DNA from 3 places in the Photorhabdus kleinii genome. Region 3 is predicted to be linked to each of the others. Evidence: predicted binding sites of a transcription regulator. Region 3 holds the regulator's gene; each other region holds the start of a gene.
The links. Region 3 encodes Fur, which represses iron uptake genes when iron is present. Its sites were predicted from a motif close to ATAATAATGAGAACNACTATCAA; they were not measured.
Positions count from the first base shown of each region.

Region 1: sufA (Fe-S cluster assembly scaffold SufA) is a predicted target of Fur. The motif match lies at 2,628-2,650, and genes of this name have one in related genera.
Region 2: feoA (ferrous iron transporter A) is a predicted target of Fur. The motif match lies at 3,217-3,239, and genes of this name have one in related genera.

Region 1 covers NZ_JAJAFY010000001.1:214,811-219,221, forward strand. The annotation lists gene ydiJ (D-2-hydroxyglutarate dehydrogenase YdiJ) at 1-836, shown strand, start outside; gene LG003_RS00980 (hotdog fold thioesterase) at 833-1,249, shown strand; gene LG003_RS00985 (Hok/Gef family protein) at 1,675-1,833, opposite strand; gene sufA (Fe-S cluster assembly scaffold SufA) at 2,717-3,085, shown strand; gene sufB (Fe-S cluster assembly protein SufB) at 3,098-4,411, shown strand, end outside.
Region 2 covers NZ_JAJAFY010000025.1:47,912-52,322, forward strand. The annotation lists gene LG003_RS13125 (helix-turn-helix domain-containing protein) at 1-84, shown strand, start outside; gene LG003_RS13130 (FeoC-like transcriptional regulator) at 205-444, opposite strand; gene feoB (Fe(2+) transporter permease subunit FeoB) at 454-2,766, opposite strand; gene feoA (ferrous iron transporter A) at 2,819-3,052, opposite strand; gene LG003_RS13145 (Tex family protein) at 3,447-4,411, opposite strand, start outside.
Region 3 covers NZ_JAJAFY010000016.1:9,146-21,417, forward strand. The annotation lists gene LG003_RS10055 (type I secretion system permease/ATPase) at 1-706, shown strand, start outside; gene LG003_RS10060 (GlxA family transcriptional regulator) at 894-1,862, shown strand; gene ybfE (LexA regulated protein) at 2,001-2,288, shown strand; gene fldA (flavodoxin FldA) at 2,463-2,993, shown strand; gene fur (ferric iron uptake transcriptional regulator) at 3,360-3,806, shown strand; gene LG003_RS10080 (beta-N-acetylhexosaminidase) at 3,883-6,558, opposite strand; gene LG003_RS10085 (cupin domain-containing protein) at 7,255-7,704, opposite strand; gene LG003_RS10090 (FAD-dependent oxidoreductase) at 8,271-9,938, opposite strand; gene LG003_RS10095 (hypothetical protein) at 10,583-10,771, opposite strand; gene LG003_RS10100 (TenA family transcriptional regulator) at 11,267-12,034, opposite strand.

The sequences.
Region 1 (4,411 bases), on a different contig from region 3:
TGAGTTGCCGGACTATCGGCATGGTGGATTTACCCTTGTTATCCAGCCCGACGCTGCACCAACAACTGGCGGGTCATTATGCACTTTCGACCACACTGGAACAGCTTGAAAAAATGGAACAAGTTCATCGTAACGAACACGTATTGATCGTTCAGGACCCGTTCACGAGTTATTACGATGCAAAAGTTGTGGCTGATTTTGCCTATTTGGTAGAAAAATTGGGATATAAACCCGTATTGCTGCCATTTTCTCCAAACGGTAAAGCACAACATATCAAAGGCTTCTTATCCCGTTTTGCTAAAACGGCCAAAAAGACGTCAGATTTTCTGAACCGGGTTGCTGAGTTGGGTATTCCTATGGTCGGTATCGATCCAGCGCTGGTACTGTGCTACCGGGACGAATATAAAGAAATTTTGGGAGAACAGCGTGGGAAGTTTGAGGTTCAGCTTGTTCATGAATGGTTGATTAATACCTTACCAGAGAAAAGTGGCCATGAAGAAAGATCCGGTGATAAATGGTATCTATTTGGACATTGTACCGAAGTGACTATGCTACCGGGCAGTAGTCAACAGTGGGAAAAAATTTTCCATCGGTTGGGTAGCAAGCTGGATAATATCAGTGTAGGCTGCTGTGGCATGGCCGGAACCTATGGTCATGAAAACAAAAACATAGAACACTCTATTGGTATCTATAAGTTATCCTGGCAACCTGCCTTACAGAAATTCCCATTGGAGCGCTGTCTAAGTTCCGGTTATTCCTGCCGCAGTCAGGTTAAGAGGATAGAAGGGCAAGTACTTAAGCATCCGTTGCAAGCTTTATTGGAGATAATCCCATGATTTGGAAACGTGATATTGGACTGGATAGCCTGAATCAAGTAAATAGCCAATGTATGATGGGCCATCTGGGCATAAAAATCACGCATATCGGTGATGACTATATTGAAGGCACAATGCCGGTTGATTATCGCACGCGTCAGCCATTTGGTTTATTGCATGGCGGGGCATCTGTTGTGCTGGCAGAATCACTCGGTTCTTTAGCTGGGTATCTCTGTTCCGAAGGTGAGAAAAAAGTTGTTGGGCTGGAAATCAATGCTAATCATATTCGCTCGGTTCGTAGTGGTGAAGTGAAAGGCGTATGTAAACCTATTCATATTGGCCGCAATCACCAGGTGTGGCGAATTGATATTTTTGATGAGCGGCAACATTTGTGCTGTACCTCTCGGTTAACCACATCAGTTTTGCCTGGATAAAATATAAAACAAAAGTAGAAGTAGGTTATTATGTGAAATAACCTACTATTTAAGTGAAAAAGTTATTTTTTAAGATAATTTACTTGAGTTGCGATAACCTTTAAGAAGTATATATATTTATAGAGCTTATCGATATTTTTATAATATTATGGGTTATTTGAGTTGATTGTATATGTTCTATAAGTTTAAATGTCTAATGGAATAGAAGTGGTGAATGATATTAAAAGAATTAATATTGGGATAGGAAAAAATCTAATTGAAAATTTTTATTTAAATCTGTAAACGCCAGTATATATCAATTAATGCTAAAATTTCAGTAGTTTTAATTAATGTCTAATTCCACTGAAATATAAAGGGTGCCTGAGAACTAAAGCCATAACAACATCTAAAAGGGCGGGAGTAAAAACCTCCCGCCTGAGGTTGCCTTACCTGTTGCTGGATTCGTAAGCCATAATTGCCGCAACCTCTGTATTACCTCGTTTGACATGGAGCTTACAGAGTGAACCCCTTGTTATCCATGTGAACAGGAGTAATGTCACACAAATAATGATCAAACTAAATATTGCGATTTTTTGCGGCTTCATCACCTTCTCTCCTTGCTTTTTGTCAGGTAAGAGGCTAGCCTTATGTTGTTCAGCATTAGGAGTAGCCTCATTTCGATTTATAGTCGGATGGGGCTTTTCTCTTCCTGCCTGGAATATAATGCTCAAGACAGAAAGTCTCAAGCACCCGGAGGCAGTATACTTTTATTGATATAAGATGCAACATCTTGAAAATATTTATTATAGTCAAGTAATACCTTTGAATTAAATTAACCAGTCAGTATAGCTATTAATAAAAAATAAAGGAATGTTGGAAGTGGAATATATATACCCTATGGATTTCAAGATGCATCGCGACGGCAAGGGAGCGAATCCCCGGGAGCATAGGTAACTATGTGACCGGGGTAAGTGAGTGCAGCCAACAAAGAGGCAACTTGAAAGATAACGGGTATAGATAAAATTGTTTCTTAATGCGTTTAATTAATTGCCTCAATTAAACAGAAATTCTATTTGCATATATTATCATCATAATGGCAACCTTCATTCTGTACTTTCGGTTAACTATATCAGTTTTGTCTGACTGGCTTTTATTTTTATACTGGGGATGGAGCCATTCTCCTGTGTCTCTGAAAGCTCGCATTAATAATGCTTTTGATGAACTTTTTGTGCTTTTGTCTTACGCCAATAAGTACAAAATAGCACAATTGATCAAACTAATAATTTATAGATAAAACAGTAAATTAAAGATATACCTTCATATGAAATGAACATAAATCATCGCATTTGTATAAAATTCGATCTGCTTAAGGTATATCCTCTTAAAACAAATGGTTGAAGTGATAAAGGTTATCATTACCATTATACGGGAGTAGAGTTCTCCGATAACGGCGGCAAAAATGACCATAGAACAAATGTGAGGTCAACTATGACAAATAGTGTTGAAACCTTTTCTCTGAATGAAACTGCATGGCAAGGAATCACCATCACCGCGAGAGCAGCAGAGCAGATCCTAAAGTTGATGCAGCAAAACCCACAAAGCAAAGGATTATATCTGGGGGTTAAGCAATCGGGATGTGCCGGCTTTGGCTATGTGTTTGAGATGGTTAACGATCCGGCACCTGATGATCTGAGGTATGAAAATGAAGGTGCATGTCTATATGTTCCTCTGAAAGCCATGCCATTTATTGATGGTACTGAAGTGGATTTTGTTCGTGAAGGTTTAAATCAGATATTTAAATTCAATAATCCAAAAGCACAACATGCCTGTGGGTGTGGTGAAAGCTTTGGTATATAAGTGTACCAATATATGTCTCAGAGCAATGTAGAAATCAGTGATGATGTGCAGACTTGGCTTAGCGATCATCGTTATAAAGAAGGCTTCTTTACTCAGGTAGCGACGGATGAGTTAGCTAAAGGTTTGAGTGAAGAGGTTGTGCGGGCCATTTCCGCAAAACGCAATGAGCCCGTATGGATGCTTGAATTTCGGCTGGAGGCTTATCGCCATTGGCTAGGAATGGAAGAGCCTCATTGGTTGAAAGCCCATTATCCCAATCTTGATTACCAAGACTACAGTTACTATTCAGCACCTTCATGCGGTGCTTGTGGTGATAGTTGCAATTCACAATCTGGTGCTGTTCAAGGGACAGGAGCGGAGCAAGCTAATAGCTATTTAACCGCAGAAATTGAAGAAGCATTTGATAAGTTGGGTGTTCCTGTACGGGAAGGTGAAGCTGTTGCGGTAGATGCTATTTTTGACTCCGTTTCTGTTTCAACGACCTATCGGGATAAGTTAGCGAAAGAAGGGATTATTTTCTGCTCATTTAGTGAAGCGATACAGGAATATCCCGGATTGGTCCGTAAATACCTCGGCAGTGTGGTTGCAAGCCATGATAACTTTTTTGCCGCGTTGAATGCCGCGGTGGCTTCTGATGGTACTTTTGTTTATGTGCCAAAAGGCGTTCGATGCCCAATGGAACTGTCCACCTATTTCCGTATCAACGCTGCGAAAACGGGACAATTTGAGCGCACTATCCTGATTGCTGATGAAGGCAGTTATGTCAGCTATATAGAAGGATGCTCTGCACCGGTGCGTGATAGCTATCAGCTTCATGCCGCTGTTGTCGAAGTGATTATCCATAAAGATGCCGAAGTAAAATATTCCACGGTACAAAACTGGTTTTCCGGTGGTGATAGTGCCGGGGGGATTCTCAACTTTGTCACTAAAAGAGCATTATGTGAAGGCGAAAATGCCAAAATGTCTTGGACTCAATCGGAAACAGGTTCCGCAATTACTTGGAAATATCCCAGTGTGATCCTGAAAGGGGATAACTCGATTGGCGAGTTTTTCTCCGTTGCGCTGACTAACGGTACTCAACAGGCAGATACCGGTACCAAGATGATCCACATTGGCCGTAATACCAAATCGACCATTATTTCAAAGGGCATTTCTGCTGGTCGTAGTCAGAACAGTTATCGTGGGCTGGTTAAAATATTACCGGGAGCAGAAAACGCTCGTAACTATACCCAATGTGACTCCATGTTGATTGGTACTGAATGTGGCGCGCATACATTCCCTTATGTAGAAGTACAGAACAATACGGCGCAACTGGAGCATGAAGCG
Region 2 (4,411 bases), on a different contig from region 3:
AGTGTGCCAAATCTGGATACTTTAAGCCGCTATGCTGCTGCGCTTGGGGGAGAATTTGTTTTTCAAATGCCTGTAAATCAATAGACTGTATGTGTTTAGTTATGACTTATGACTTTTTGGACCAACAGATATTGACAAACCCCACTTTAAAAAAATGGGGTTTGTCTCAAACTAACTATATATGTTAGCCATTCTATAAATGGCTCAACACTCCCCAGCGATCCGATAAACCGCCATATCACATTTCTGTGCTTCAGGGCATTGTTTGCAACCCCCGCTTAGGCAGGCAGTTGCATCAACCTTTTCCAATTTGCCCATCACTGTAAGTTGTTCAAGCATCGCTTCTACCATCGATAATGAAGCAGAAAGCTGGTGGCTCAGCAATTTAGCATCTGCCCGTCCATTCAGAGCAACGGCATCCCTTACTTGTAATAGGCTAATCATTTTCAACTCCTAGTGACAGTTTCCACTGGAGCAGTGGCAGCTATTTCCCGGGTTGCTGATTAACTTCATCGTCACACGGCTGCGTGCTCGACGCAGGAAGTAGAACACTAGCGCGTTAAATATGACGACGGTCAGAATGGTAATCAGGCCGCTTTGTGGATGTTGTGAGAAAGTCACCATCTGGTAGAACAAAGCTGAAATTGAATAAGCCACGTTCAGTCCCCACAGAATGGAGAATGTCATCCAACCACGGCTTGTTTCACGAGCAATCGCGCCCATCACCGAAACACAAGGTACATATAACAGAACAAAGATCAGATAACTGTAAGCTGAAATAGCGGAGCCAAATTTGGCGCTCATGGTTCCCATAGAACCGCTATCTATCTCACCGTCACCTTTATTAGCTTCGATTGGGTTGGCAAGCACGCTCAGAGTGAAGGTATCTTTCAAACTATCCCAAGTTTCACCAACTGCATCTTTCAGTTCAGCAAATAGGTTGAACTCATCTGCATTAAACGGTTCATTAGCAATGTTTTCTGCGGTATACAGCGTATTTAGTGTCCCAACTACCACTTCTTTTGCCATAGCACCAGTTATCAAACCAACAGTTGCTTGCCAGTTATCAGAGTGAACGCCAATTGGCTGTAACACAGGCGTAATAACCTTGCTGACTGAAGCCAGAGCGGATTGGTTGATGCTATCCACCGCCTTACCAGAGAATGAGAAGCTGTTGAGTGCACCGATGAACATACTGGCGATAACGATTACTTTACCGGCACGGATAACAAAACCTTTCAGGCGTTGCCAGGTTTGCAGAAGCAAGGTTTTTAGATGTGGAATATGGTAAACCGGGAGTTCCATAACAAACGGTGAAGCTTCGCCACGCATAATGGTGTATTTCAACATCAGGCCAGTCAGAATAGCGACGACAATGCCCAATATATAAAGGGAAAAAACAATGGTTGCCCCGTTTTTGCCAAAGAATGCGGCGGCAAATACGGCAAAGATGGCTAATCGTGCACCGCAAGACATAAAGGGGGCCATCATAATCGTGATCAAGCGTTCACGCGGCGCATCCAGCGTTCTCGCCCCCATAATGGATGGGACGTTACAACCGAAGCCAACGATCAACGGGACAAACGATTTACCCGGTAGTCCAAGAACTTGCATCAGACGATCCATGACAAATGCCGCCCGCGCCATATAACCGGAGTCCTCAAGAAAAGAGAGGAATAAATACATCATGCCGATTTGTGGTACCAGCGGCAAAACGGTGTTGATACCACCACCGATGCCTTGCGCGAGGAAAACCGTCAGCCATTCTGGAAAACTTAAGGTATGCCCAAGCCATTGAACCCCATGAATGAAAATAGCGACAGAACCACTGTCAAAGATAGGTTGTAGCGCACCACCGATATTAATTGCCAGCACGAACATTAAATACATAACTGCCAGGAAAATAGGTACGCCTAACCAACGATTAAGGATAATTCTGTCAATTGCCTGAGTGAGTTTGTTTGGCATGGCTTTTTGGGTATCAATCACGGCCATGCACAATGTATTGATGCTTTGATAGCGCGCATCGGCAATCACCAGTTCGGGCTCTTCATGTTGCTGTTGTTGCAAGCGTTCTTTGGATTCAATCAGCATTGAGGTAGCAAGACCGGAACGTTCCAGGCTGTAAATATCCCCTTCAAGCATCTGAAGCGCTAGCCAGCGGCGTTGTTGAGCATGAAAATTGTCTGACATTGCACCAGATAACGTCTCAATTTCTTGCAACAGGCAATCAGGGTAGTGAATCAGTGACTGCCCGGAATTCTGCTTATGGCGGTCAATTGCCCGTTTCAGCTCATTTAGTCCCGTTGCTCGGGTTGAAACCATTGGAATGACTGGACAGCCGAGGCGTTGTTCCAGTTCAGCAATATCAATTTGGATATGCTGACTGTCAGCGATATCCAGCATATTAAGCGCAACGATGCATGGAATACCTAATTCCAACAGTTGTAACGTCAGATAGAGATTTCGCTCAAGGTTAGAAGCATCTACGACGTTAATCAGCATGTCAGCATCACCGCTCAGGATATAGTGGCAGGCTATCTGCTCATCCAGTGATGTTTGCTCAGAAATCGTGGTTAGAGAGTAGGTTCCCGGCAGGTCAACTAACTCAATTTTGTGTTCCACGGTGGTAAAACGGCCAACTTTTCGTTCTACTGTAACGCCAGCCCAGTTGCCTACACGTTGTCGGGCGCCAGTAAGTTGGTTAAATAATGTTGTTTTGCCGGCATTAGGGTTGCCAATTAGGCCAATGGTCAGTGCTTTCATGTTTTTGGTGCCAGATTAAATTAAGAGTAACCGTTTCGTTGCTTGCAACGAATTATGCGTTGCATTGAACGCTGTCTAATGTGAGAAATTCCAAGTCTTTTTTTCTCAGAATCAGGCTGACTCTGCGAGTCTCAATTTGTATCGGATCACCTAAAGGCGCTAAGCGGACAACATGAAATGAAGAACCGGGCAACATACCTAATGACAGCAATTTCTGTCGGTAAGCTGGGCTGATCTTCGGAGAAAAACCAATGATCTTGTAACTATGGTCTGGAAGAAGTTGCATATAACTTTCCGGGATATGTGGTAAGTAAGATATACCCGTTATCTTTCAAGTTGCCTCTTTGTTGGCTGCACTCACTCACCCCGGTCACATAGTTCGCTATGCTCCCGGGGATTCGCTCCCTTGCCGTCGCGATGCATCTTGAAATCCGTAGGGTATAATATCGAAAATTAGTCATACTCATTATTATGAAGTATGATTTGCATCCAATTCATAATAATTGCAAATGAGAATAATAACCAACATTAATTTCAATGTTAATCCTATTTTCATTTTTGGTGTTAATTTAATCACTTAGTCACTCAGAGTTGATATGAATCTGTGAGTTTGGATTCTTTCTGGCAGGAACCATGAAACGTGCACTGCCGAAGCAGTGCATCTTACCGTGATGGGAATCTTAACGTTTTTTTCCGAATGCGGCAGCTAGCGCATCACTCATAGCACTGTTTCCGGCTGAGGTAGAAGAACGGGAAGTGTTACGGTTCCTGTCATTACGTTCAGGATGGCGGTCAGCTTGTGCACTGTTATTGCGGCGTGAGGGAGTTTCTCCCGGTTGCTCATCAAGACGCATGGTCAGAGCGATGCGCTTGCGGTTCAGATCAACTTCCAACACTTTTACTTTAACGATATCACCCGCTTTTACCACGGTATGGGGATCTTCTACAAAACGATCGGACAGCGAAGAGATATGAACTAAACCATCTTGATGAACGCCGATATCGACAAATGCGCCAAAATTAGTCACGTTAGTGACTGCACCTTCCAGCACCATTCCCGGACGCAGATCATTCATGGTTTCCACGCCTTCCGCGAAAGTCGCGGTTTTAAACTCTGGTCGTGGATCTCGGCCAGGTTTTTCCAGCTCTTTCAAAATATCGGTAACGGTTGGAACACCAAATCGCTCGGTGGTGAAATCCTGAGGTTGCAATCCACGTAATGAAGCAGGGTTACCCATCAATTCTTGGAGTTTCTGCTCAGTGGCCGCCAGAATTTTTTCCACTACCGGATAAGCTTCTGGATGAACGGTCGATGCATCCAGCGGGTTATCACCGTGATTAATCCGCAGGAATCCAGCACATTGCTCAAAAGCCTTTGGCCCGAGGCGATTGACTTTTAGTAATTGTGTACGGTTATTGAAACGGCCGTTCTCATCACGCCAGTTGATGATATTTTGGGCGATTATGCGGGTCAACCCGGCAACTCTGGTTAGCAACGGAACAGAAGCAGTATTGAGATCCACGCCGACGGCGTTTACGCAATCCTCAACGACGGCATCTAATTTTTTGGCAAGCTGACTCTGGCTGACATCATGTTGATACTGACCGACACCGATGGATTTCGGATCGATTTTCACCAATTCGG
Region 3 (12,272 bases):
CTTCCGCTACCATGACGACACACCAGAAGTTCTGGCGAACCTGTCGTTATTGATAAAATCGGGTCAATTTATTGGTATAACTGGACCGTCCGGTTCAGGTAAAAGTACTCTCACCCGTTTGCTACAAAGGTTGTACGTACCTCAACATGGACAAGTTTTGATTGATGGCATGGATTTGGCTATTGCTGATCCCGTCTCTTTACGCCGTAATATGAGTGTTGTGCTCCAGGAAAGTATCCTGTTTTCTGGCAGTATCACCGATAACATTCGGCTGTGTAAGCCCAACGCAACAGATGCAGAAGTCTATCGTGCCGCTGAGTTAGCCGGGGCCATTGAATTTATTCAATCCTTTCCCCACGGTTTTGCGCATCCAGTTGGGGAAAAAGGAGTAAATCTTTCAGGTGGTCAAAGACAGAGAATCGCATTAGCAAGAGCGCTCCTGGTCAACCCAACTATTCTGATCCTTGATGAAGCCACCTCAGCATTGGACTATGAATCCGAAGCGGCAATCATGGCAAATATGGACGAAATATGCCGTAACAGAACAGTGATCAGTATTGCTCATAGGCTCAATACAATTCGCCACGCGGATAAAATCTGTGTGTTAGATCAGGGGCAAATTATCGAATTTGACTCGCATGACCAATTGCTCCAGCAAGATGGCTTATACGCGCATCTGTGGCATCAACAAGTTGGCGAAAATTAAATGACAATTCAGCCAACTCTTAACAAAGACGGAATAAGTTTTGGCTGAAATTATTTTTTATTTTACTTGTTTGTTCAAAAAAAATAATTCAATGTAATTAACTTATTTAAATTGTTACAATAAGTTATTAAGATGTTAGACAATGAAATATCTTGATACATCTTAATTTTTAAGTTGGAGAATTCTTATGGACAGGAATCCAGTTTCTTTAAGCGTGTTAGTATTTTCAGGAGGATCTCTGACTTCTATTACTGGCCCAATAGAAATTTTAACCACTGCTGCTCGTTTAGCCGGAGCGCCGGAGCCAGAAATCAATATTGTCACACAGGATAATCAGGATGCTGTCGGGATGGGGGGTATTCGGCTAAAACCCAATAAACTCATAGGAGAAATAAAACAAACAGATATTGTCCTGGTGGGTTCAATTGGGGCCCCTTATTACGATTTCGATTTTTGTACTCAAGAAACCTTAGATTGGCTCCAAATGATGGAAGAAAAAAATGTTCCTATCGTCTCCGTTTGTACAGGTTCTTTTGTATTGGCTAAAGCTAATTTACTCAATAACCGCAAAGCCACCACACACTGGCTATTTACCAAATTATTCAAGGACATGTTTCCGCAAGTACAATTACATTCAGAAATAAAAGTCACCAGCGATAACAATATTTTTTGTACTTCTGGCACCTATGAATACAACGATGTCATGATGCATATTATTGAACAGATATATGGTCAAAATACTAGGGAAACCTGTAGTCAGCTCATATTTGGTAATATGGAAGGTCTCCCCTCTCATACTCTCGCAAGTTTTGTACCCTATCGCCAACATTCAGATACATTAATCCACAAACTACAAGACTGGATGCATTCTGCCCCATCAGACAGATTATCAGTTGGCAATTTGGCCGATAAAATTCATCTGTGTGAAAGACAGATGAAGCGGCGCTTTAAGACTGCAACCGGCCAGACACCTATTCAATATATCCAACAGATTCGACTATCTCTGGCGAAATGCCGGTTAGAAAAATCGAATAAGACCATAGAAGAAATCAGCCATGAAGTTGGCTATGAAGATACTCGCTATTTCAGAGAGTTATTCAAGAAACTTAATGGGTTAACACCAATAGAGTACCGTAGAAAATACCAACACCGCTAAAACGGAAACTCAACCACAATCCTTTACAGATAAGCAATGACGCCGCTTTTATCTTTGTCAGGCAGTAGCGATACACTAGAAGCTGGGGTATCATGGCGTGCTATATTTTATGGTATACGCCCTTTACTAATTGAATTTATGGCAAAAGAACAAATGGATCGCACCACTCTGGATTTGTTCGCAAATGAACGCAGACCGGGGCGCCCAAAAACCAACCCACTTTCCAGGGATGAACAACTCAGAGTCAACAAGCGTAACCAACTTCGCCGTGATAAGGTGCGCGGTCTGCGTCGTGTGGAGCTGAAAATAAATGCTGATGCAGTAGATGCGCTTAACTTTCTTGCACAGCAACGCAACATCAGCCGCAGTGAACTCATCGAGCAAATTTTGCTGGCCCAGTTAGCAGAAAGTAACATCACGACTTGATAGCATTGAAGGCACGAAATCACACAAATTTGACAGAATTGTCCTGACTGTTTAGTCAGAATAGGATTTTGTTTTTTTATTAATACAATCAGAGCCTTTTCTACTGATTTTTAACATTTTATACGTATATCTCATACAGAAATACACAAATAAAACAAGAGGTTATATTATCCTATGGCAATTATAGGTATATTTTTTGGCAGCGATACCGGCAACACAGAAAATATTGCCAAAAAGATCCAAAAAATTCTGGGTTCCGACATTGCAGAAGTTCATGATATTGCCAAGAGCAGCAAAGAAGATATCGAACAGTTCGATATTCTGCTGCTCGGCATCCCTACCTGGTACTACGGTGAAGCACAGTGTGACTGGGATGATTTCTTTCCTACTCTGGAAGAGATCGATTTTGAAGGGAAGTTGGTCGCCCTTTTTGGTTGTGGTGATCAAGAAGATTACGCGGAATATTTCTGCGATGCTATGGGAACTATCCGTGACATTATTGAACCCCGCGGCGCCATTATTGTTGGTCATTGGTCAACCGAGGGCTATCACTTCGAAGAATCAAAAGGTCTGGCTGATGATAGCCATTTTATTGGGCTTGCTATTGATGAAGACCGCCAACCAGAATTAACAGAAGAGCGTGTTAATGCCTGGACTAAACAGATCTACGAAGAGCTGAGTTTGTCAGAAATTCTTGCAGGATAGCGGCCTATCCCAGTAAGCGTAATTGGTGCAGGCCATTTCTTATCAATAGTGAACCCACGGTAGGTGAGAAGTGACTCGCTTCACTCGCACCTGTGGGATCGCATTCAAAGGCTATTACTTTTGTCAGAACACTGCTTAAATCCGCTTTTCACTACGAAGAATGGCAAAAAACAGCCTAAGTATGATAAATAGTAAGGTTATTCCTGCGTTTTATAAACGATTATTCTGGCAAAATGTATAATGAAAGTTAAGGTTAACGTGGTTTTCATTTTCATTAGCCATGCCTATAATCATAATCTGATAACTAACTGGTACTTTTTGAAGTATCACTAAGTTCACTTTACTGAGTAACAGGACTGAATCCGCATGACCGACAACAATAAGGCATTAAAAGATGCTGGACTTAAAGTTACACTTCCTCGTCTGAAAATATTGGAAGTGTTACAGGAGCCTGAATACCACCATGTCAGTGCGGAAGATCTCTACAAAAAACTGATTGATAACGGTGAAGAGATTGGACTTGCTACTGTCTACCGCGTGTTGAATCAGTTTGATGATGCCGGTATTGTCACCCGTCATAACTTTGAGGGTGGCAAATCGGTTTTTGAACTCACTCAACAACAACACCACGACCATTTAATCTGCCTGGACTGTGGTAAAGTCATTGAATTCAGTGACAAATATATCGAAAGACGCCAGAAGAACATTGCTGAGCGTTATGGGATTAAGCTTTCAAACCACAGTCTTTATTTATATGGTCACTGCTCTGCCGGTAATTGCCGCGAAGATAGTAGTGCACATGATGAGAAATAATTCACGCCTGAACCGCTAATTTTTTATCTACCTAGAGAGGGGAACCCATCAGGGTTCCCCTCTTACTACAACATTATCATGCCTTTACGTTATCAATTCGACTATAACGTTTACCATCCGGGCTGACAGAACGGATCAACACATCACCCCTCACTCTTGGGCGTTTATGGTTGTTATAAACTTCCCAGTTACGACCGCCATCAGTCGAATACTGGATTACCAATCCAGGCAGAGCAACATTAGCCCGCAAGATACCCCGTTTTACCTTAGCCCCCGGAACCGGCAGACGATAAGCAATACCTGCTTTATCCAGTTTACTAAGTTCACGTTGCCCTATCAGGTTAGCGAATCGAGTCCAGTCGCGATTAAGCGCATCTATATCGACTTTATACGTTTCTCCACGCTTATATACCTGGCCCGGAACATAATCCAGCTCCCAACCGGCCCGGTGCCATGCCCGTTCTGCCAGCGGTAACAAGCGCGGATAAATCATATATTCCATCTGTTCATCAGTCCGAACCGTTTCACTCCATCCTTGACCTGAAAGCCCATAAGCGCCCGGCCACGGTTTATCACTTTTCGCACGGAATGCATTACCATCACGGTCAATGGAAGTTTCAGCATTTTGAGGTATGTTATTGGGTGCAAAACTAAAGATCTTAGCTTCATCGTTAAAACGAGCCGCCCAATAATAGCCACGCTCCTGTGGATGAACTTCATATGGCATATCCAGATAAATATAATCTGGGCTAGATATCACCACTTCATAGCCCTTATTTGCCCAATCATTGACTGAATCAAAGCCGCCATCGTAGAGAGCGTCCCAGAAATTCACCCCAACGCGTTTGGTGGCAAAATCTTTAGCGCTGCCAACATGTTTAAAACCATCCTGCCACGCCTGCATCCTTTCAATGCCATTAGCATTCACAATTTTGCTCACTTCAATTGCGAAGTCGCTGGCAAGATAATCAATGTCTTTCACAACACCCTGTTCTATCAACTTCTGACAAATCTGAGATTTAGCCCACGGTTTATCTTCCGCATTTTTATCAATAATGCCCTTACCCGGTACGATAGGACCATTTTTATCCTGGAATCCGTCTCCCAAACGGATATTCTTCGCTTCATCTCCCCCGAAATGCCAAGTCTCCAATGGTGAGCCCGCTGCTTTATGCATAGCGGCAATTTCACCAATGACTTTCTCAACAAACCGTTTTGAAGAATCCATACATGGGTTCAAATAACTGCGACGATCATAGAGCTGAACCGATGTTGCTCTGGTGGTATCCGTTGGATCGAGCAAACGATATTCATTCGCCCCTTTCACATTCCCCTGAGCGATTAATTTCTTATAGCGGGCTTCCATAGAAACAACGGCGGCCCGAGCATGGGCTGGCATATCAATTTCAGGAATAACGTCGATATAACGGGCTTTGGCATATTTCAAAATATCAATGTAATCTTGACGGCTGAAATATCCGCTACCCATGTTGTTGTTATCGGGGCCTGAACCCAGTTGTGGTAACAAACATTTAGTTTCACTTAAATCATGACACCGCTGGCTGCCAACTTCCGTCAACTCAGGTAATCCAGGAATTTCCAAACGCCAACCTTCATCATCAGACAGATGAATATGGAATTTATTCAGCTTGTAACTTGCCATTTGGTCAAGCAAACGCAGAACAGCCTGTTTACTGTGGAAATTACGCCCTACATCAAGGAGAACCCCGCGATACTCAAAGCGGGGCGCATCTTTTGCCGTCAAAGTAGCAATCTTCCTATCGCCATCAACAGGAATTAATGACAACAGAGATTGAAGACCGTAAAACACTCCTGATTGGTCAAAAGCAACAATTTGTGCCCCATGTTGGGTAACATTTAGACGGTAAGCCCCTTTAACCTGCAAATCACCAGTAAAATCTGAAGAGACAATCTGGGTCGCAACGAGATAGCCACTATTCTCTAATTTAATGCCTTGATCAGTAAAACGTTTTCTGACAAGAATAACTGCCTCGTCATTTAAACCACCTAATTCCAGTCTCACCCCACCAGATAAATCAGCATCCCCGGTAAAAATCTGAACCTCTTTTGGTGTCGGGATAATTTGCCCACGCAACTTTTTTGATCCAACCTTTTTGACCTGCAAATTCTTCATATAACGATTTTCAGGTGTCATCAAAATATTATTATCTGTCTGTGTGCGTTTCCATTGATCACCGGTGAAAGCAGATAAGAATTGACTTAGATCTTCTGTATCTGTACTAACAAGCACTTTAGGTTTCGCATCACCCGACGTTGCATACCAGCGAGGTAGAAAATCAGTGCTGTAAATCTGCCAGTATTCTCCAATAAACGGCAGTTTTACCTGCTCATTAGCTTTAATACCGGTGAATTTTTCGGTCGGTTCCAGTCTATGTAAATCGCCCGTGATACGCGTGACTTTGAACTGTTCATTATCTACGCTCAGGACTTGGCGAATACTGTGGAAATAAATCGCCCAGTCAACAGAGTCAATCGCCTGATTACCATTGGTTAAAGTAATATCCACTCGATTACATTTAGCCCAGTCAGCCCCCAGCATTGCACAGTTAACGCCGTGATCTCCCGCCTGATTATCAACGACCTTATAATTAACTTTTAATTGACTCAGTGCATCAACCACTTGCTGCGCTGTTTGGTAAGCATACACAGAACCCATAAGTCCAACTGTTGCAGTCAGTGCTGCTAATGTATGCAATTTAAATTTCTTCATTATTACCTCTTTCAAACACAAACGTTATGTAAGGTAAGCCGCTGCTCAGAAGCACTAAGAACAGCAGCAACGAGCCATGAGAAGACAATAAACGGCATGATGACGTTGAATTTAATCGCTTTCTCGTTTTGGAAAAAAATACCAATCTTTACGCCATATGTAACCATAAAATTACTGCCAAAAATGTAAATCGATTTATAAAATAAAAAACATTACATTAAGAAATAAAATTAAAATCATCTAATCAACATCTATGAAGATTATTTTTCGCACCACAAATTATCAATAGTGAAAAAAGGATTTTTTGTAAAACATGACAGAGAACACATTAAAAAGGAACGAGATAAAAGTTATATACCTCATTGATATAAAAATATAAAATAATACAAAAACGAAAGAGTAACAATATAAAAAACATACTGAAAAATAGATTGATTAATACAAATACTTTCCAACTAAAATAGATGTAAAACTATTTACCAATGATAATATTTAAAAAAATAAACTACCAATTGTGATTTGTTTTTCTATTATAGAAAACAGTTAAATAACACGAGTTTAACTGAATAAAAAAATATGATGATTGAGATATAATTAATATATAGAAAATACCGGGATATTACTAATACGATTTTATCCCGGTGAAATCATTATCTGTTTTTAAATACAATCTATAAAACCTACACTTACTTAAATTCAAAGCTCTTCACGAACAGCAAGACCTAAGTTTTGCAACATTGGCGCATTCTCACATGCAATATAGAATACTTCATCAATAGCACCACTATTAACATGTTGATGCCATGCCCATACAGGAACATATATCGCATCACCGGCTTTCCATGAAATATGTTGTTCACCAATGAGTGAATACCCCTCCCCATTAACGATATATATTATGGTTTCATAACTATGTCTGTGTTTACGGGTCGATTGTCCAGGTTGTAACCCTCCCAGAGTCATACTGAGAACTTTACTGGGTAAATTAACCATAGCCACTTTATGGCGCCTTTCATTTGAGAAATTCAAATCTTGACTCACTTCAGAGTTCAATACATTTTCATGAATCAATTGAGTAGGCTTATCTTCAATTAATTCTCCGGGAACTTTACCAAAGTCTCCAGATGAGAAAAACGTTTTTTTCACTATAATTACCTCTAATATTGTAGTTTATTGTAAAATTTGTATTTTCTAACTATCTTGAAATAATACTCAACATATTTTATCTTAGTTATCATTTCTGCCTATCTTCTCTAATTATCCTAGCAATACCATGTCATATGTCCGTGATTTCTGACAAACGCACAAGAAGTGCCATCAAAATTACCGATAAGTTTTTTTTATAATATTAACTGCATCATTCTGCGTAATAACAGTGGTGGTTGAACTATATTATCGTTCTATACACCCAACCACCCTTTCCACAAGCACGCTTTTCTTAATGTGCTAACACCAAACCCCGATAATATTTCGATTGTTCGCTGATTTTTTATATGCGCAACAAATGTATTAGTCAACCATCAATGCTTTGTGATGACCATTATATTAGTCCTATATACCCGTTATCTTTCAAGTTGCCTCTTGAAATCCATAGGGTATAGATATTACCAAAAGGGCTGTTACCTGCCATAAAAACATCCGCCTTAACCATCATATTGTGATCCCTGTTTCATTAGCGTTAATATCTTCATCCCAGAAAATCATCCCTTTACTTACCTACCGATAATTTTATCCAATATTGAACCTATGTTGTCAGGAACCCTATCACCTCTCCAGGCAATATATTGGTCAGGACGCACTAAAAGGAGCCTGGTTTGATATAATTGCCAAGCATCATGACCGGGAAGATCAACAATCTTGACCGGAATTTTACGTTGATATGCCTGAGCTAATAATTCAGATATATCTGGAAAATGAGATCCTACCCGAAGCAAACTAAACCCGGAGCCTAAAATATCGAACAGAGATACCCTAGTGCCAGGAATAGGTGTGAGCCATAAGTGCGGCAATCTCCCTCCGGGTACACTACTTGGTTTATAATTAAGCCAATCATCATCCGGTACCGGATCGCTATTAATAATATGAGGAGAACTATCATATCGGGCACCAAGTTCCACTCCGATAGAAGTAAATTGACAGCGAAAATGACTTAGCTCAGTATTAATCTTTTCACGCGCCAGCTCACCCGCATAATCCGCATCTTCCAAATTTGCAGGCACATATAGTGATGCTGTCTGCCGGGTATAAGAACGAGCAACGGCAGTATTTCTCCATGCAATTGGACGACGCTCGCTTTCATAAGAATCCATTAACGCATCACCTGCCCAACCATTTATAGACGCAACAATTTTCCAAGCTAAATTGCTAGCATCGTCGATCCCCGTATGCATGCCAAAACCACCGGTGGGAGCAAATAAGTGAATAGAATCTCCTGCTAAATATACCCTACCCTCAGAATATTTATCAGCAACGAGAGCAACACCGCCTTTCCATATCGTATTGCCAAGGACTAATACCTCAACATCTGTACCTATTCCTGCCTGCGCTATGCGAACGACTTCCAAATCATCAATAACTTTCCCATCCTTACTCTGGGTCACAAATAAAAAATCATCTTCACCGTCCAGGCAGATAAATAACATATTTTCCCTAGGTGAGACAATATTGTACATCCAGGATTTTTTGTCTCGTAATAATCCTCGGTGAATTCCAGGAACACGGATATAACTGGAAACCATTCCACCCGTTAGAAAACCTGCCTTAGCTTCAACGGTTCCTTCGTAAACTATACCAAGTTTAGATCGTACAAAGCTCTGTCCACCATCACACCCAACCATATATGCCGCTTGCCAGACTTCATCAGCATACTTTCCATCAATATGCTCCGCATAAAGTTTTACTTCGTCTTTATATTGGACAAAATCTTTAACGCGCCAGCCATATCTCATTGTGATATTTGGACGACTCTTTGCATGTTGTAGCAGGAACCTTTCAACATACATTTGATTTACACGTATTATTGGTTCTGGAACGGGATCTGTCGAAGCCGCATTTTCGCGCATAGACATTTTCTCCATTTCCGACGGTAACGTAATCCGTGCAAGCTCCCATCCATTAAACTTGGTAAAATATGATACGTCCAAAGGAAACTCTTTTGGCACGCCTAATGACCGAATAGGCTGAGATATACCTACACGACGAAAATGCTCCATAATACGGGCACTATGGGTACTGCCTTTAGGCTGCCACCGGGTCTCTTCCTCCAAATTAAAAATAACCGAACGAACACCATATAAATCCAAGAATAAAGCTAACATTAGGCCAACAGGTCCACCACCAACAATAGCAACGGGTGATACAGAAATATTTTCTGAAGTCAAAATATACTCTCCTTAATAATGATTAATAGCAATAAATATTTCAGACAAAATATATCAATTAAAAAATTTATATATTTGTGAATTATCTCCTTTTCCGCTCTCCTCATATATACCCTATGGATTTCAAGATGCATCGCGACGGCAAGGGAGTGAATCCCCGGGAGCATAGATAACTATGTGACCGGGGTGAGTGAGTGCAGCCAACAAAGAGGCAACTTGAAAGATAACGGGTATAAAACAAAATAGTTATAGCCATGCTCTATACGTCATTCACTAAACACCGTTTCATTTCTCTGGCGGTTAAGCTCCATAACTCTTTTTCCTGAGTAATTGTGATACTTTCTCACTTCTTTAAGGAAGCGCTTATATGTTATATATTTTGGACCGTCAAACCCATGATAAGTTTCCCTTTTAAAAAAGTCACTTTAAAGAATAAATAAACATTAGAGCTCAAAAAAACAACATCAAAAATTTCAATATTTTTTAATATTTCAAATAAATCTCCATATCCAATAGAAATGAATTCATTTACCTTATATCACACTATACTAAACAAGGTATTTTTTATCGTTTAATTAATATAATAATCTGATAATACCCCTATCATGCTGTCATACAATAATAACTCTTACGCCGTAGCCTAATTACAAAAAAGAGGTATCTAAATTCTTAGTAAAAATACCGGTGGACTGAAAGTGAGTTGGTGGGAACACATCTTTGTAAATGTTAAAGAACCACTCCATACGTTCAAACTCAGAGACATCGGGAGATTCAGCAAGAATCAATCTTTTTACAGCTTCGATAACAATATTTTCATAAAAACCTCCATTCACAATATTTTACCTTCGCCATAATCAACTCTAATTACTGAATATATAATTAACAATTTTTAAAATCCCATCTGGAAGTTCTTTATTTCTTTCATATTTATCGAGAATTTTAGGAGAAATATCCCTTAACTTAGGTTTCAGAACCTTACCTATTGCCCTTGAGGAAATTTGACCAAAGCTATTCACAACAACGACATATTCTCTAATATAGTATTTCTTCTCGGCCTTTTCCAATATTAGCTGAATAATTTGTTGTCCAACAATATTTACATCTATATTTAATTATCCATTCAATAGAATCGATAATTACTAATTTCGTTTTTTATTTTTTACATTATACGAATTCAATCCAATAATTATTACATAATATATGATTACGATAGTTTGTATTACTTATTTTACCCAAAATATATCCATCAACACTTTATGCTGATATCTCATCACCAGAAACCATATCAAGTACTTTTACTGTACATGCCATTATGTACGCAAAGTATCTCAATCACACTCGGATAAAAGCATCGTTACATCTGTATTTATCCTGATATTGTTTTGATATAGCTCATTAAGCATTGCAATGCGAAAACGCACCATTTCTTCACCAACCGCAATAACATCCCCCCTTCGGTAAGGTTTCTCTTCAATCATTCGATCAATAATTTTTCTCATCGCAATCGCATGATCTTCATCCTCTTCAACATGGATTCTAAAGAAATGTAATGCATCATTAGGCGCCTTTATTAATTGCAAAGCGTCTAAAATTGGGCCATAAACCAGAGGTACGATCGCTTCAGCACCTAAACACAGTGCCGCAAGCCCTCTCAGAGAATCATCACTGCGGCAGTGGCGAAACATGGCATCAATCAGTTGTTGAGTACTGTTAAGAATTGGGTCACTTTTAGGAACAGCATTAATAGCCGCCATCGCTTTTTTATATAACTCTGCATGAGATATCTTTGCTGCATCGGTTCCTGTTAGCTCTTCCAACAGATTATGAGAAAGCAGCATAAAATCTTTTTGATCTGCTAAACCTCCCATCAATGAACACAGATAACGGGTGAAATATTGTGAATAGTAATGGTGCTGGATCATAAACTTTCTTAATAAATTCTGCTCCACCTGACCAGAGCGGCAAGCGACCAAAAATACATTCGAATTGAGCTCCTCCAATAACACCTTAGAGAAAACGTCTTCCCATAGTGGAGATAAAAAGTAACCGGTTTCTTCTTTTTTAAGCTCATTTTGAGTATTGATAGTGAGTTCCATAATAAACCCTTTTAGTAACATTCAACCGATGAAATAGATGATATACAAGCTCTTCTCAAGCCAAAAATATTAGTTCTATGTTTATGCAATCCTATCAATCTCTTAACAGAAATTGCTGTAAAGCCGTAGATAAGTTAGTGACCCAACTCAATTCTACTGTGCTGACATTATGTACTGTATTCAAAGGGATAAACGCAGCAACAAGACAAGTAGTCAGGACAAGTGAAATTTTATTTAC